DNA from 4 places in the Colwellia sp. Bg11-12 genome. Region 4 is predicted to be linked to each of the others. Evidence: predicted binding sites of a transcription regulator. Region 4 holds the regulator's gene; each other region holds the start of a gene.
The links. The regulator MetJ, encoded in region 4, represses methionine synthesis genes. The targets are predictions, from matches to a motif close to TAGACGTCTAGACGTCTA.
Positions count from the first base shown of each region.

Region 1: a site for MetJ is predicted at 1,347-1,364, ahead of serA (phosphoglycerate dehydrogenase). Genes of this name have one in related genera too.
Region 2: a site for MetJ is predicted at 1,355-1,372, ahead of metK (methionine adenosyltransferase). Genes of this name have one in related genera too.
Region 3: a site for MetJ is predicted at 2,093-2,110, ahead of msrA (peptide-methionine (S)-S-oxide reductase MsrA). Genes of this name have one in related genera too.

Region 1 is NZ_JACGUZ010000075.1:109,057-112,293, forward strand. It holds gene H4J39_RS13700 (5-formyltetrahydrofolate cyclo-ligase) at 4-606, shown strand; gene rpiA (ribose-5-phosphate isomerase RpiA) at 659-1,315, shown strand; gene serA (phosphoglycerate dehydrogenase) at 1,425-2,654, shown strand.
Region 2 is NZ_JACGUZ010000072.1:141,661-144,897, reverse strand. It holds gene metK (methionine adenosyltransferase) at 76-1,263, opposite strand; gene murI (glutamate racemase) at 1,395-2,246, opposite strand; gene H4J39_RS12155 (ABC transporter substrate-binding protein) at 2,351-3,088, opposite strand; gene H4J39_RS12150 (MFS transporter) at 3,218-3,237, shown strand, end outside.
Region 3 is NZ_JACGUZ010000071.1:226,957-230,193, forward strand. It holds gene H4J39_RS09955 (acyl-CoA dehydrogenase family protein) at 1-371, shown strand, start outside; gene H4J39_RS09960 (tetratricopeptide repeat protein) at 506-1,354, shown strand; gene msrA (peptide-methionine (S)-S-oxide reductase MsrA) at 1,497-2,048, opposite strand; gene H4J39_RS09970 (HAMP domain-containing sensor histidine kinase) at 2,210-3,237, shown strand, end outside.
Region 4 is NZ_JACGUZ010000078.1:195,925-199,161, reverse strand. It holds gene metL (bifunctional aspartate kinase/homoserine dehydrogenase II) at 1-540, opposite strand, end outside; gene metB (cystathionine gamma-synthase) at 580-1,737, opposite strand; gene metJ (met regulon transcriptional regulator MetJ) at 1,920-2,249, shown strand; gene H4J39_RS15695 (hypothetical protein) at 2,263-2,619, opposite strand; gene H4J39_RS15690 (malic enzyme-like NAD(P)-binding protein) at 2,906-3,237, opposite strand, start outside.

The DNA of each region.
Region 1 (3,237 bases), on a different contig from region 4:
ATCATGGAAAAAAGAGACACTATTCGTCAAGAAGTTCGGCATAGACGCAGCGAAATTAATGCGCTACATCAACATGAACAATCACTTTTATTATGTAAAAAATTGATTAATCAACAAGTCTTGAAGAATATAAAAAAAATAGCAATTTATTTAGCTAATGACGGAGAGCTGAACACACAACCCTTTATTAACTGGTGCTGGGAAAATAACATCGCTGTTTATTTGCCCGTAATACACCCCTTTAGTAAAGGGAATTTACTCTTTTTACACTATACAGAAACGTCTGCTCTTATTAAAAATAAATATGGTATTTTAGAACCTAAACTTGATGTGCGACATATAATAACTGTCGCGAACCTGGATATAATATTTACGCCATTAGTCGCCTTTGACCGATACGGCAATAGACTGGGCATGGGCGGAGGCTTTTATGACCGAACCCTTGCTACTTGGTATGCTCAATATAAGCAAAACCAACAGACTAAACCTTTACCTATTGGCTTAGCGCATGACTGTCAAAAAGTTGAAAAAATACCCTGTGAAATTTGGGATATTCCCCTACTTAAAATTATCACCCCTACAACCAGCTATCACTTCGACATTTAATCATCTGCTGATATACTTCTGATTAATGAGTCTCCAACTATTTAGGATAAACATGACACAAGATGAAATGAAAAAAGCGGCTGCATTTAAAGCACTCGAATTTATTAAAAACGATACCATTGTTGGCGTAGGCACAGGGTCTACTGTTAATCACTTTATTGACGCGCTAGCAACAATCAAAGACAACATTGAAGGCGCAGTTTCTAGCTCAGAAGTGTCGACTCAAAAATTAAAAGCCCATGGTATCGAAGTGTTTGAATTGAACGATGTGGGTAGCATTGATGTTTATGTTGATGGCGCTGATGAAATCACTCAATATCTGTCGATGATAAAAGGTGGTGGTGCTGCACTAACCCGAGAGAAAATTGTCGCTGCCGTAGCAAAAACATTTATCTGTATTGCCGATGAAAGTAAGCAAGTAAACATGCTAGGGAAGTTTCCACTACCGGTAGAAGTGATTCCTATGGCACGTAGCTATGTAGCGCGCGAGCTTGTTAAGTTAGGTGGTGACCCGGTTTACCGTCAGGGCGTAATTACCGATAACGGTTGTGTGATTCTCGATGTGCATAACTTAGAGATAATTGATCCTAAAAAGCTTGAAAACGATATTAATGCCATTGTAGGTGTTGTTACTAATGGTTTGTTTGCCCTTCGCGGTGCCGATGTTTTAATTTTAGGCACTAAAGATGGCGCAAAACTCATAAAATAAATCTTTAGAGTTTATACACTATATGCTAGTTTAGAAATCTAGCCATCTAAATGCTTTATAGATGGTTAAGGCAATGTACCTATATAGTCCTACATGAGATATTAGACAAATGAGCAATAATTCATTAGCAAAAGAAAAAATTAAAATTTTATTACTTGAAGGCGTTCACCCTAGCGCTATTGAAGAGTTAAAAATGAAAGGCTACAGCAATATTGAATGTATAAGTACATCGCTCGCTGAAGAAGATTTAATCAAAAAAATTGCTAATGTCCACTTTATTGGTATTCGCTCACGCACTCAGTTAACAGATCATGTTTTAAGCCATGCCAAGAAACTTGCCGCTATTGGTTGTTTCTGTATTGGTACTAACCAAGTTGACATTAAAGCGGCTCAAAAGCGCGGTATTCCGGTATTTAATGCACCTTTTTCAAATACCCGCTCTGTTGCTGAATTAGTTTTGGGTGAAACCTTACTATTATTACGTGGCATTCCTGAAAAGAGTGCTAAAGCACATCGTGGTGTCTGGCATAAATCTGCGGCAGGCTCTGTAGAAGCTCGCGGGAAAACGTTAGGTATTATAGGCTACGGCCATATTGGTACACAGTTAGGTATTTTAGCTGAAACGTTAGGTATGCGTGTTCGCTTTTATGATGTCGAAACTAAACTTACCTTAGGTAATGCGAGTCAAGCACCGAGTTTAAAAGCTTTATTACAAGAAGCTGATGTGGTTAGTTTGCACGTGCCTGAAACGGTTCAAACTCAAAACATGATGGCAGCAAAAGAATTTTCAATCATGAAAGATGGTGTTATTTTTATTAATGCTTCTCGTGGCACCGTCGTTGATATTGATGCTCTGGCACAAGCGCTAAAAAGTAAAAAAGTTGCGGGCGCTGCTATTGACGTTTTTCCTGTTGAACCCAAAGGTAATGATGAAGAATTTATTTCACCCTTACGCGAATTTGACAATGTTATTTTAACACCGCACATTGGTGGTAGTACTAAGGAAGCTCAGTCAAATATTGGCTTAGAAGTAGCCAGTAAACTGGCTAAGTATTCTGACAACGGTTCAACACTTTCAGCGGTTAACTTCCCTGAAGTTTCTTTACCAGAGCATACAGGTACGAGTCGTTTATTACATATTCATCGTAACCAACCGGGTGTGTTAACCCAGATTAACCAAGCCTTTGCAAAACACAATATTAATATTGCTGCACAGTACTTGCAAACAGATGATCAAATTGGTTATGTGGTTATTGATATCGAAGCGCAAGATAGTGTGCTTGCATTACGTGAATTAAAGCAGATTGATGGCACAATTCGCGCACGTATTCTTCATTAGTATGCTGATAATATAATATAAAAAATAGCAACGAGACTTAATCAGTCTCGTTTTTTTATTGTCACATTAACGATCCATCATTTGACCGCATAACAAAACCTATTACAGCCCCGATAATACCCAAATGAACGAAATTGTTGTCATACTGAATTCAAAAACCTCAGATCTTTTGTAATTATCCATTCTCGTCACGCTGAATTTATTCCAGTATCATTCCCGTCATGCTGAATTTATTTCAGTATCTGCTCTTTGAGTTGTTAAGGACGAGATCCTGAAACAAGTTCAGGATGACGGAGTTTGGCTTCATACTGATTGCGTTTTAATTCATTCTGATGGAGCTTGAGTTCATACTGATGGGGTTTGGATTCATGCTGAATTTATTTCAGTATCATTCTCGTCATGCTGAATTTATTTCAGTATCTGCTCTTTAAGTTGTTAAGGACGAGATCCTGAAACAAGTTCAGGATGACGGAGTTTGGCTTCATACTGACGGAGCTTTAGTTCATGCTAATGGAGCTTGAGTTCATGCTGAATTTATTTCAGTATCATTCTCGTCATGCTGAATTTATTTCAGTATCTGCTC
Region 2 (3,237 bases), on a different contig from region 4:
TTCCAATAAAAAAAGCGACTCATTGAGTCGCTTTTTTTATGTTCAGTAGGAACGATGATGTTGAAACGTTAAAAATTAAAAACCAGCGGCTTTACGAAGCGCGTCGGCTTTATCAGTTCTTTCCCAAGTAAAGGCGGTAAAAGTATCATCACCCACTGTTACTTCAACAGGTTCACGACCAAAATGTCCGTAAGCGGCTGTCATTTGGTACATAGGGTGTAATAAATCAAGCATCTTAGTAATGCCGTAAGGTCGTAAATCAAAATGCTCTCTAACTAACTCAATCAACTTGGCTTCTGATACTTTACCAGTACCAAAGGTTTCAATTGAAATAGATGTTGGCTCAGCAATACCAATGGCATAAGAAATTTGAATTTCACAACGATCAGCTAAACCAGCAGCAACAATGTTTTTCGCAACATAGCGTCCTGCATAAGCGGCACTGCGGTCAACTTTTGATGGATCTTTACCTGAGAATGCACCACCACCATGACGAGCCATGCCGCCATAGGTATCAACAATAATTTTGCGACCGGTTAAACCACAGTCACCAACGGGGCCACCAATAACAAAACGACCTGTAGGATTAATAAAATATTTAGTATCTTTAGTTAATAACTCTGCAGGTAATACCGCTTTGATAATGTTTTCCATCACAGCTTCGTGTAAATCTTCTTGAGAAATCTCTGGATTATGTTGAGTTGATAAAACAACAGCGTCAATTGCTACGGGTTTATTATCTTCATAAATAAAAGTAACTTGAGACTTTGCATCAGGACGTAACCAAGGTAAAACACCTGATTTACGCACTTCTGCTTGACGCTCTACCAAACGATGAGAATAAAATATAGGCGCGGGCATTAACGTTTCAGTTTCATTGGTTGCATAACCAAACATGAGTCCTTGGTCACCAGCACCTTGATCTTCTGGGTTTGCTCGGTCAACACCTTGTGCAATTTCAGGAGACTGTTGGCCAATTAAATTCATAATGCCACAGGTTTCACCATCAAAACCTACGTCAGATGAAGTGTAACCAATATTACTAATAACATTACGAGTAATCGTTTCTAAATCAACCCATGCGGTGGTAGATACTTCGCCTGAGATAATTGCTACGCCAGTTTTCACCATAGTTTCACAAGCAACACGAGCATTTTTATCTTTAGCGATAATTGCATCAAGCACGGCATCAGAAATTTGATCGGCGATTTTATCTGGATGACCTTCAGAAACTGATTCAGAAGTGAAAAATTGAGTAGACATAAAACCTCAGGAAAAATTTAATAGTTTAAGATATTTTTGAATTAAAGTTATTCTAACTGCAAGATTAACTATTTTCTAGTTTTTTTACGCCTAGATGGCTAAACGGCTAAAAATAACTGTAAATTGCTCATTTAAAGAGCAGGTAATTGTTGTAGCGAGACATTTTTACCAAATAGTACTGACATTAACTGTGCTTGTTCATGTGATATTTTTGAGCTAAAAAAACATTGTTGGGAAATATGTTCATAACTTGCCAGTAATCCCTTAATTTCAAGTTGTCTGGCAAGCTGCTCAGTTACCGGTTGAGCCGTTTCCATAATGGTAATTTTATCCCCAACAATATCTTGTATAAGTTGGCGAACAAAAGGGTAATGAGTACACCCTAATACGAGAGTATCAATATTACTTTGCAGAAGTGGCACTAATAAGGCATTTAGTCTTTTACGGCACTGTTCACTTTCATAAAGACCTTGTTCAATAAGTTCTACTAATCCGGCACAAGGTTGGATATAAATTTCAGCACCATTCTTATGCTTATTCACTAATGATAAAAAACGCGTATTTACAGCGGTTGCTTCTGTTACTAATAAAGCTATTTTTTGGGTTTTACTGTGAATTGCGGCAGGTTTAATTGCGGGCTCAACTCCTATGATTGGAATTGAAACGCGTAAACGTAGCTGATCAATAGCGCTAACCGTTGCAGTATTACAGGCAACAACAATTGCTTTTACTTGCTGGTTAATTAACCAATCTGCAATTTTATTTACCCGTTCAATAATATTTGCCGACGATTTATCGCCATAAGGAGCAAATTGGCTATCTGCAACATAAATAAGGTTTTCATGGGGTAAATTTTGATGAATACATTTAGCTATCGACAAACCACCAATGCCAGAGTCGAAAACACCGATCGCTTGAGAATTTATTGGAACTGACTTTAAGGGGGCTACTTTTTTTTTGGCGATTAGCTGATTTTGAGTCATTATATCTGTCGTTAATGAGTAAGGTATTAAAATTCGTATTTGTTATATTGATTTTAGTCAGGAAAGTAAAGTGCTCTGAGCGTTATTTATTGAATATATTGAGTTTAAAATACATGCCATTTATTTTTTAACTTATCTAAAATACCACTGTTTTTAATTTGATGATAAGCATCCCTATATTTACTAACAACTTTTTCATCACTGTTAAGGCTAAAAGCAAAATATAAATCATGATTAACGACTGATATAGGCATAATTACTTTTAGGTTACTGATATCTAAATTTAATTTACTTGCTCGTGCTTTTAAGGTGTTCTTTGTACCCGTAATAATGTCAACCCTATTAAGATATAGCATTTGTAAGCTTTGCTCTGGTGAACCGAGTACATAAATATAGGGGTACTCTTGTTGCTGAAAATATTGGGCGGTACTTGATGAATTAGTCACGGCTACTTTGTATTTTTTCAGTTCTTTAATATCAGTTATTGATGTTTTAAATTTTTCTTTTAAGCCCCAAGCATAAATATCTTCTTTCATTAATTTTCCACCCCAAATGAATAAACTCTCCCGAGATAAGGTACGAGAGAGTGAAAAAATAAGTGTATTAGGTTGGTTTAGTGCTGTTCTGTAAGCGCGTGCCCAAGGCAATACTTGCAAATCAATATTATCACCTGTAATTTTGAATATTTCTTCCATAACTTCAACTGAAAAGCCGCTAAGCACATTACTTTCTTGGTAGAACTGGTAAGGTGGTAATATTTCCGTGACAACAAGCTGCTCAGCAATACTTGATGAGGTATTGCCGAGCAAAAATATAATGATCCAGAGATATTTTATAGTCATCAAATATCTAACTTATTTAGTAAAGGTTCATAAACTAAGTATAGAACAAGTTGAGTTTTTGGTCTTTAAAAACTCAAAGGGCCTCATAATAATAATGTCAGTAAAGTTATCAATATAAAGAGAAAACCCATGCAAAGTGATGTTTCATT
Region 3 (3,237 bases), on a different contig from region 4:
ATTACGCCCGTGCATTTATTACTGAACGTCAGCAATTTGGCCAAGCATTATCAAACTTCCAAGGTTTACAATGGAAGCTCGCTGAGCGTTACACTGATTTAGAAGCTGCCCGCCTGTTACTTATGCAAGCGGCTTACACAAAAGAACAAGGTTTACCGTTTGGTAAATCAGCTTCTATGGCGAAGTTATTTGCTGCTGAAAAAGCCAATATTGCTTGTTACGACGCATTACAATTGATGGGTGGTGCAGGGTACATTAAAGAATATCCATTAGAGCGTATGGCACGAGATGTCCGCATTACCACTATTTATGAAGGTACGAGCGAAATTCAAAAAATAATTATTGCTCGTGAGTTATTGAGCGAAGTCTAATTATTATCACGCCTAACGCAAAAAGCTGAATTCCTGCTGGAATTCAGCTTTTTGCGTTAGGGCACTTGAGCTTTCTATAATCGCCCCAAAATATAGATTATAGACGCTCATCAATAAACTAAATGGAAGTGAATGTGACTACAAATGCCATTGAAATTACCCTAGAAAATTTTCAACAAGTTATTTTAGAAGAATCAAAGACCAAGTTAGTCTTAGTCGACTTTTGGGCGGCGCAGGTACCGGAAAGTTTAGAGCTAAAAGATAAGTTAGCCCATGGCTTACAAGGTTTTGAAGAATATATATTATATGCCACAGTCGACTGTCAAACTCAGCAACAAATTGCCCAACAGTTTGGTATTCAAGGGCTACCTACAGCTATCTTAGTTAAAGATGGTCAACCACTTGACGGATTAACTGGACCGCAAAACGATGAGCATATCAAAGAGTTTTTAGCGAATCATTTACCTAAAGAAGAAGATTTGCTGCTTATTCAGGCCCAAAAATTATTAGCAGATAATCATGTTAATGATGCTTTTACCGTGATCAATAATGCTTATCAACTCAACAGTGAACGTGCTGATATTAAATTAATGTTGACGGATGTTTATTTGCAAACAGGTAAAGTAGTGGAAGCTGAGTCATTATTAGCTACGATTATGATGGTTGATCAAGACAGCTACTACCATGCACTTATCGCTAAGCTTGAACTCGCGAGCCAAGCGGCCGACTCACCTGAAATTAAAGCGCTAGAAGCTCAACTCGCAAATGATACGGATAATATAGAACTACAACATCAACTTGTTGCCCAGTACAGCCAAGTTAATCGTCATGAAGAAGCGTTGGTATTATTATTTAGACTCATGCAAAAAGATAGTGCAGACACGGCGAGCAAAGACTTATATCTTGATGTGCTAAAGGCCTTGCCTGATGGCGATCCATTAGCGAATAAATATCGAAGAAAATTATACACCTTGATGTATTAAGTCATTAATCATCGGTATGTAAATCATTAAAAGTCTCACTTATTATTTATAGGAGAGACTTAAAACGTGGCCTATACCCAGATAAAAAATATTGATGAAGCCTTAATATAAAGTTTTCAGCTACATCAGCTATCTATTTAGTCTAAGTCTCTGTAGGTTTTAGTTTACCTACAAAGGTTTTTCTAAATTTTGCTAATTTTGGCGAAACAACCGCTTGGCAATAAGGGTTGCCAGGATTGTTATTAAAATAGTCTTGATGTAAATCTTCACCAGAGAAGAACTCTGATGCTTCGGTTACTTCGGTCACGACAGCTGAACTATACATATTACTAGCGTCGACTTCTTTAATAATATCTTCAGCAATTTGCTGTTGCTCTTTATTGTGATAAAAAATTCCTGAACGATACTGAGTACCTATATCGTTGCCTTGACGATTTAACTGACTGGCATCGTGCAGTGTGAAGAAAACTTCTAAGATTTCACGACTCGTTATTTCGCTGTTATCAAAAGTTAGTTGCACAACTTCGGCATGACCCGTTTGACCTGAGCAAACATCTTCATAGGTTGCTAGTGCGGCACTACCGCCCATATAACCTGAGATTGCAGATTTAATTCCTATTAATTGGTTGTATGCACCTTCAATACACCAAAAGCAACCGCCAGCTAGTGTGATTTTTTCTTCATGTGATGACATTAAAATTAACCTTAATATATGTAATTAAAATAACTGTACAGCAATAGACGTTTAGATGTCTATATGTTTTTATCTGAAATTTAAAAAAAACTATTTTTGATCCGTTTTAAAGGTAAAAATTAGCGTAATATCAACACATACTATTAACTAGAACAAACGTTATGTCTTTATTTTTTCGAAAATTCAATCAAGTTCGCACGGTTCTCTTACTGCGTAGTGTGGCAATTATCATTCAGCTTATATTGATATTTTTTGTTAATGTAATTTTAGCATATCAACTTCCTTGGTTACCGTTAATCATTGTTATTTTTAGCGAAATTTTATTTACCTTAGCGAGCTATTTATATTATCGTTCGGGTAAAGAAGCAGATAAGTTTGCTTTACTTGGGCAAGTTTGTGCTGATATTTTATTTCTAGCGCTTATTCTTTATTACAGTGGTGGAGCAACTAATGCCTTCGTCTCTTTACTGCTTATCCCTATTGCTATTGCAGCTGTAACATTACCCCCGCTAATGTTAGGGGGGGTTGCGTTACTAGCTATTGCTTCTTACAGTGTTTTACTTTGGTTATTACCCATGTCAGTTATGCATGGCAATATGGAAAGTCACTTTATTGGTATGTGGATTAACTTTCTATTTTCTAGCATTGTTGTTGCTACAGTTGTTGGGAGAATGGCTCGAAGAATTTCCCAGAAAGAATTAGCGATAGCGGCTTTTCGGGAAGAGCAATTAAAGCAAGAAAAAGTTATGTCATTAGGTGTTGCTTCAGCACAAATAACGCATCAACTCGCCACGCCTATTGCTACAGTACAGCTACTGGTCGATGAGCTCAGTGATGAGTTACCAGAACACCCGGTGGTGGCAGACCTTCAATTACAATTATTACGCTGTAGTGAAAGTTTAGCTGAATTTCGTGAAATGGTTTTTGAGATAAAAGAGCAAAAATCAAAGGTAGTTTATTGTACTGACATTATTAAACAGGTCGCTGAACATATTAGTCTTAATTACCCAGAGATTAGTGCTAATTTTTTACCTAATAATAATCAGTCTCCATTAGGTAAAAGCGCAGAAATATTAGCAGATGCCTCTTTATTACCGGCGATTTTAAATTTAGTCAATAATGCCGTCCAAGCAACTAAAATGAATAATAGTGATAGAATTGAACTATCCAGTGCCTGTGATCAAATAAA
Region 4 (3,237 bases):
ACTTTGGTTATCAACTGCACAGTCTTTATCGTTATTAATGACTAGAAAATCACGCGCATCAATTGAATAACTTGGACACACTTGCTCACTCAGTACTGCAGATAATAAACGCGCAGACCACAGCTCTCCATAGGCCAGCATATCAGCATGATATTGACACGGTTGCTCTGTTAACCAAACGGTTAATTGTTCTATATCATCTGACAAAATATCAATTAAGACAGCTGCACTGCTCTTATTTAATAGTTCACTAATTAATACACTTTGTGACTGTTTTAATGCCTCAATGGCGACTAAAAGATCCTGACTATTTTCAACAGCGAGTTCATAAATATTGAATAAGTCATCCGTCGTATTACCATTAGCCGAGACAACGACTAAATCATCTAACTGACAATTTTGGCGGATAATATCAACCACACGATCAATACATTGTGTAGTTGCTAAGCTGCTACCACCAAATTTATGTACATGTATAGCATGTTTGGCAAGTTGATTATTCCCTGATGATAACGGTTCTACTGTATTTGACTTTGTCATTTTCACTCATTAATTATGCTATTAAAATAGTCTAAAACCTTAAATTTGGCTCGCAAGTAAAGCTTGTTCCAAATCACTGATAATATCAGTAATGTCTTCAATACCTACAGAAATTCTAACTAAGGATTGCGTGATGCCTGCGGCAATTTGTGCTTCAATTTCCATACCTGCGTGAGTCATCGTTGATGGATGACTTATTAAGCTTTCGACACCACCTAACGATTGTGCCAAAGTAAAGAGTGCTAACTTATCAAACAACACTTTAACCGCTTCAACACCGCCTTTTATTTCAAAACTCATCATAGCGCCAAAATCTTTTTGTTGTCGCTTTGCAATTTCATGTCCTGGATGGTCTTTCAAACCAGGAAAATACACGGCATTAATTGCTGAGTGACTTTTTAGGTATTTTGCCACAACATTCGCATTCTCTTGATGTTGTTTCATGCGAATAGGCAATGTTTTTAAACCACGTAATGCAAGATAGCTGTCAAATGGTGAACCGGTAATACCAATACAATTTGCCCACCACGCAAGCTCTTCACCAAGCTTCTGCTCTTTTGTTACTAATACGCCGCCAACCACATCACTATGACCGTTAATATATTTAGTTGTTGAGTGAAAAACAATGTCTGCACCTAATAATAACGGCTGCTGCAAAAGAGGTGAAAGAAAAGTATTATCTACCGCAACTAAAGCTCCTACAGCATGACTCGCCTTAGTAACCTTTTCTATATCAACCAAACGTAATAAGGGGTTACTGGGTGATTCAACCAGTACTAATCTTGGCTTTTGCGCCAGAGCTTGAGCTAAGGCTTCTTGATCATTTTGATCAACAACAATAACATTAAATTGGCCACGTTTTGCTAAATGGGTAAATAATCGATAACTGCCACCGTAACAATCATGGGGGATAATAACAGTGTCTTGTGTTGTCAGTAATTGACAGATTAAGTGAACAGCAGACATACCAGTACTAGTGACGATACCCACTGCGCCGTGCTCTAAATCAGCAATAGCTTGCCCGAATGTACTACGTGTTGGATTTCCTGTCCTAGAATAATCAAATTGGCGCTTATCATTAAAGCCTTTTAAGGCGTAAGTACTCGATAAATGAATTGCAGGAACAACCGCACCATGGTGTTTGTCACTATTAATACCGGCTCTAACAGCCAATGTTGCTGGTTTTTTGCTTGTCATTTTTTGCTCCAATTGGACAGTAAAATCAAATAGATGTTTGGACGTCTATAACTCTAAACGCTTTGCTTTTGTCGGTCAAGGACTTTAGACTTCTAAACTTCTACACATTCGTTATTGACTCAACGCCAACAACCAGTAAAATCTAACTTATAAAAAATAATTTAGCTAAACAAGGTAATTAAATGGCAAAGTGGAATGGCGATTATATAAAACCATACGCCGAACATGGAAAAAAAAGTGAGCAAGTTAAAAAAATCACTGTATCAATTCCGTTGCGTGTACTTAAAGTATTAACTGACGAACGCACCCGTCGACAAGTTAATAACTTACGCCATGCGACAAACAGTGAATTGTTATGTGAAGCTTTTTTACATGCTTTTACTGGGCAGCCTCTTCCTGATGATGGTGATTTAACAAAAGATAATACTGAAATTCTCCCCAAAAGTGTTCGAGATGCATTGATAGCAAAGGGGATTACCGACTTTAGTCAATTTGAAGTAGATGACGAGTAGTGCTTATTTACACTCATTTAAAAGACGCTGTAGCGTCTTTTTTTATGCCTAAACGATAAGCATCAATAACACCCAACCCCCAACAAATTACGAGTATATAGGTTAATGTGCTCACCCATAACTGATCAAGAATAATCGGGTGTTTTGCTATTTCATCTGCAAGTGCTTGGCTGTTTAGCCCAATTTCACCTGATTTTACTTTTTCAATAAGTGGCTGATATTTACTGACCACCTCTTCAATATACAAATAAGCCGTTATTGAGAATATCAAAATTAGCGCTATTGCACGCCGATAGGCCTTAAAGATCAGCTGACCAACTCCTGGATAAACAAGCGCAGAGAGTAAAACTGCTTTTGTTGCATTTTTCATTATGACTCTCCAACGTGTTTATCTCAGCTTATTGGCATGACACGATTATATTTTACTGGTTATTCCATATAATTTTCAGGCATCGCTAATGCGGCAACGCCAGAATCAACCGCAGCTTGGGCAACAGCAAGTGCAACTCGACCACATAAACCACGATTGTTCCTTTGCGCTAATTATTCCATATAATTTCAGGCATCGCTAATGCGGCAACGCCAGAATCAACCGCAGCTTGGGCAACAGCAAGTGCAACTCGACCACATAGACCACGATTGTTCCTTTGTGCTGATTATTCCATATAATTTTCAGGCATCGCTAATGCGGCAACGCCAGAATCAACCGCAGCTTGGGCAACAGCAAGTGCAACTCGACCACATAGACGTGGGTCCATTGGTTTAGGAATGATATATTCCTTACCAAAAGTTAGACTTTGCTCACCGCTAGCATCTAGCACTTCCTGCAAAACAGGTTCTTTTGCTAAGTCACGAATAGCATTAACAGCGGCAATTTTCATTTCATCGTTAATGGTTCTAGCACGAACATCTAGTGCTCCACGGAAAATAAACGGAAAACATAAAACATTATTCACTTGGTTAGGGTAATCAGAACGTCCAGTGGCAA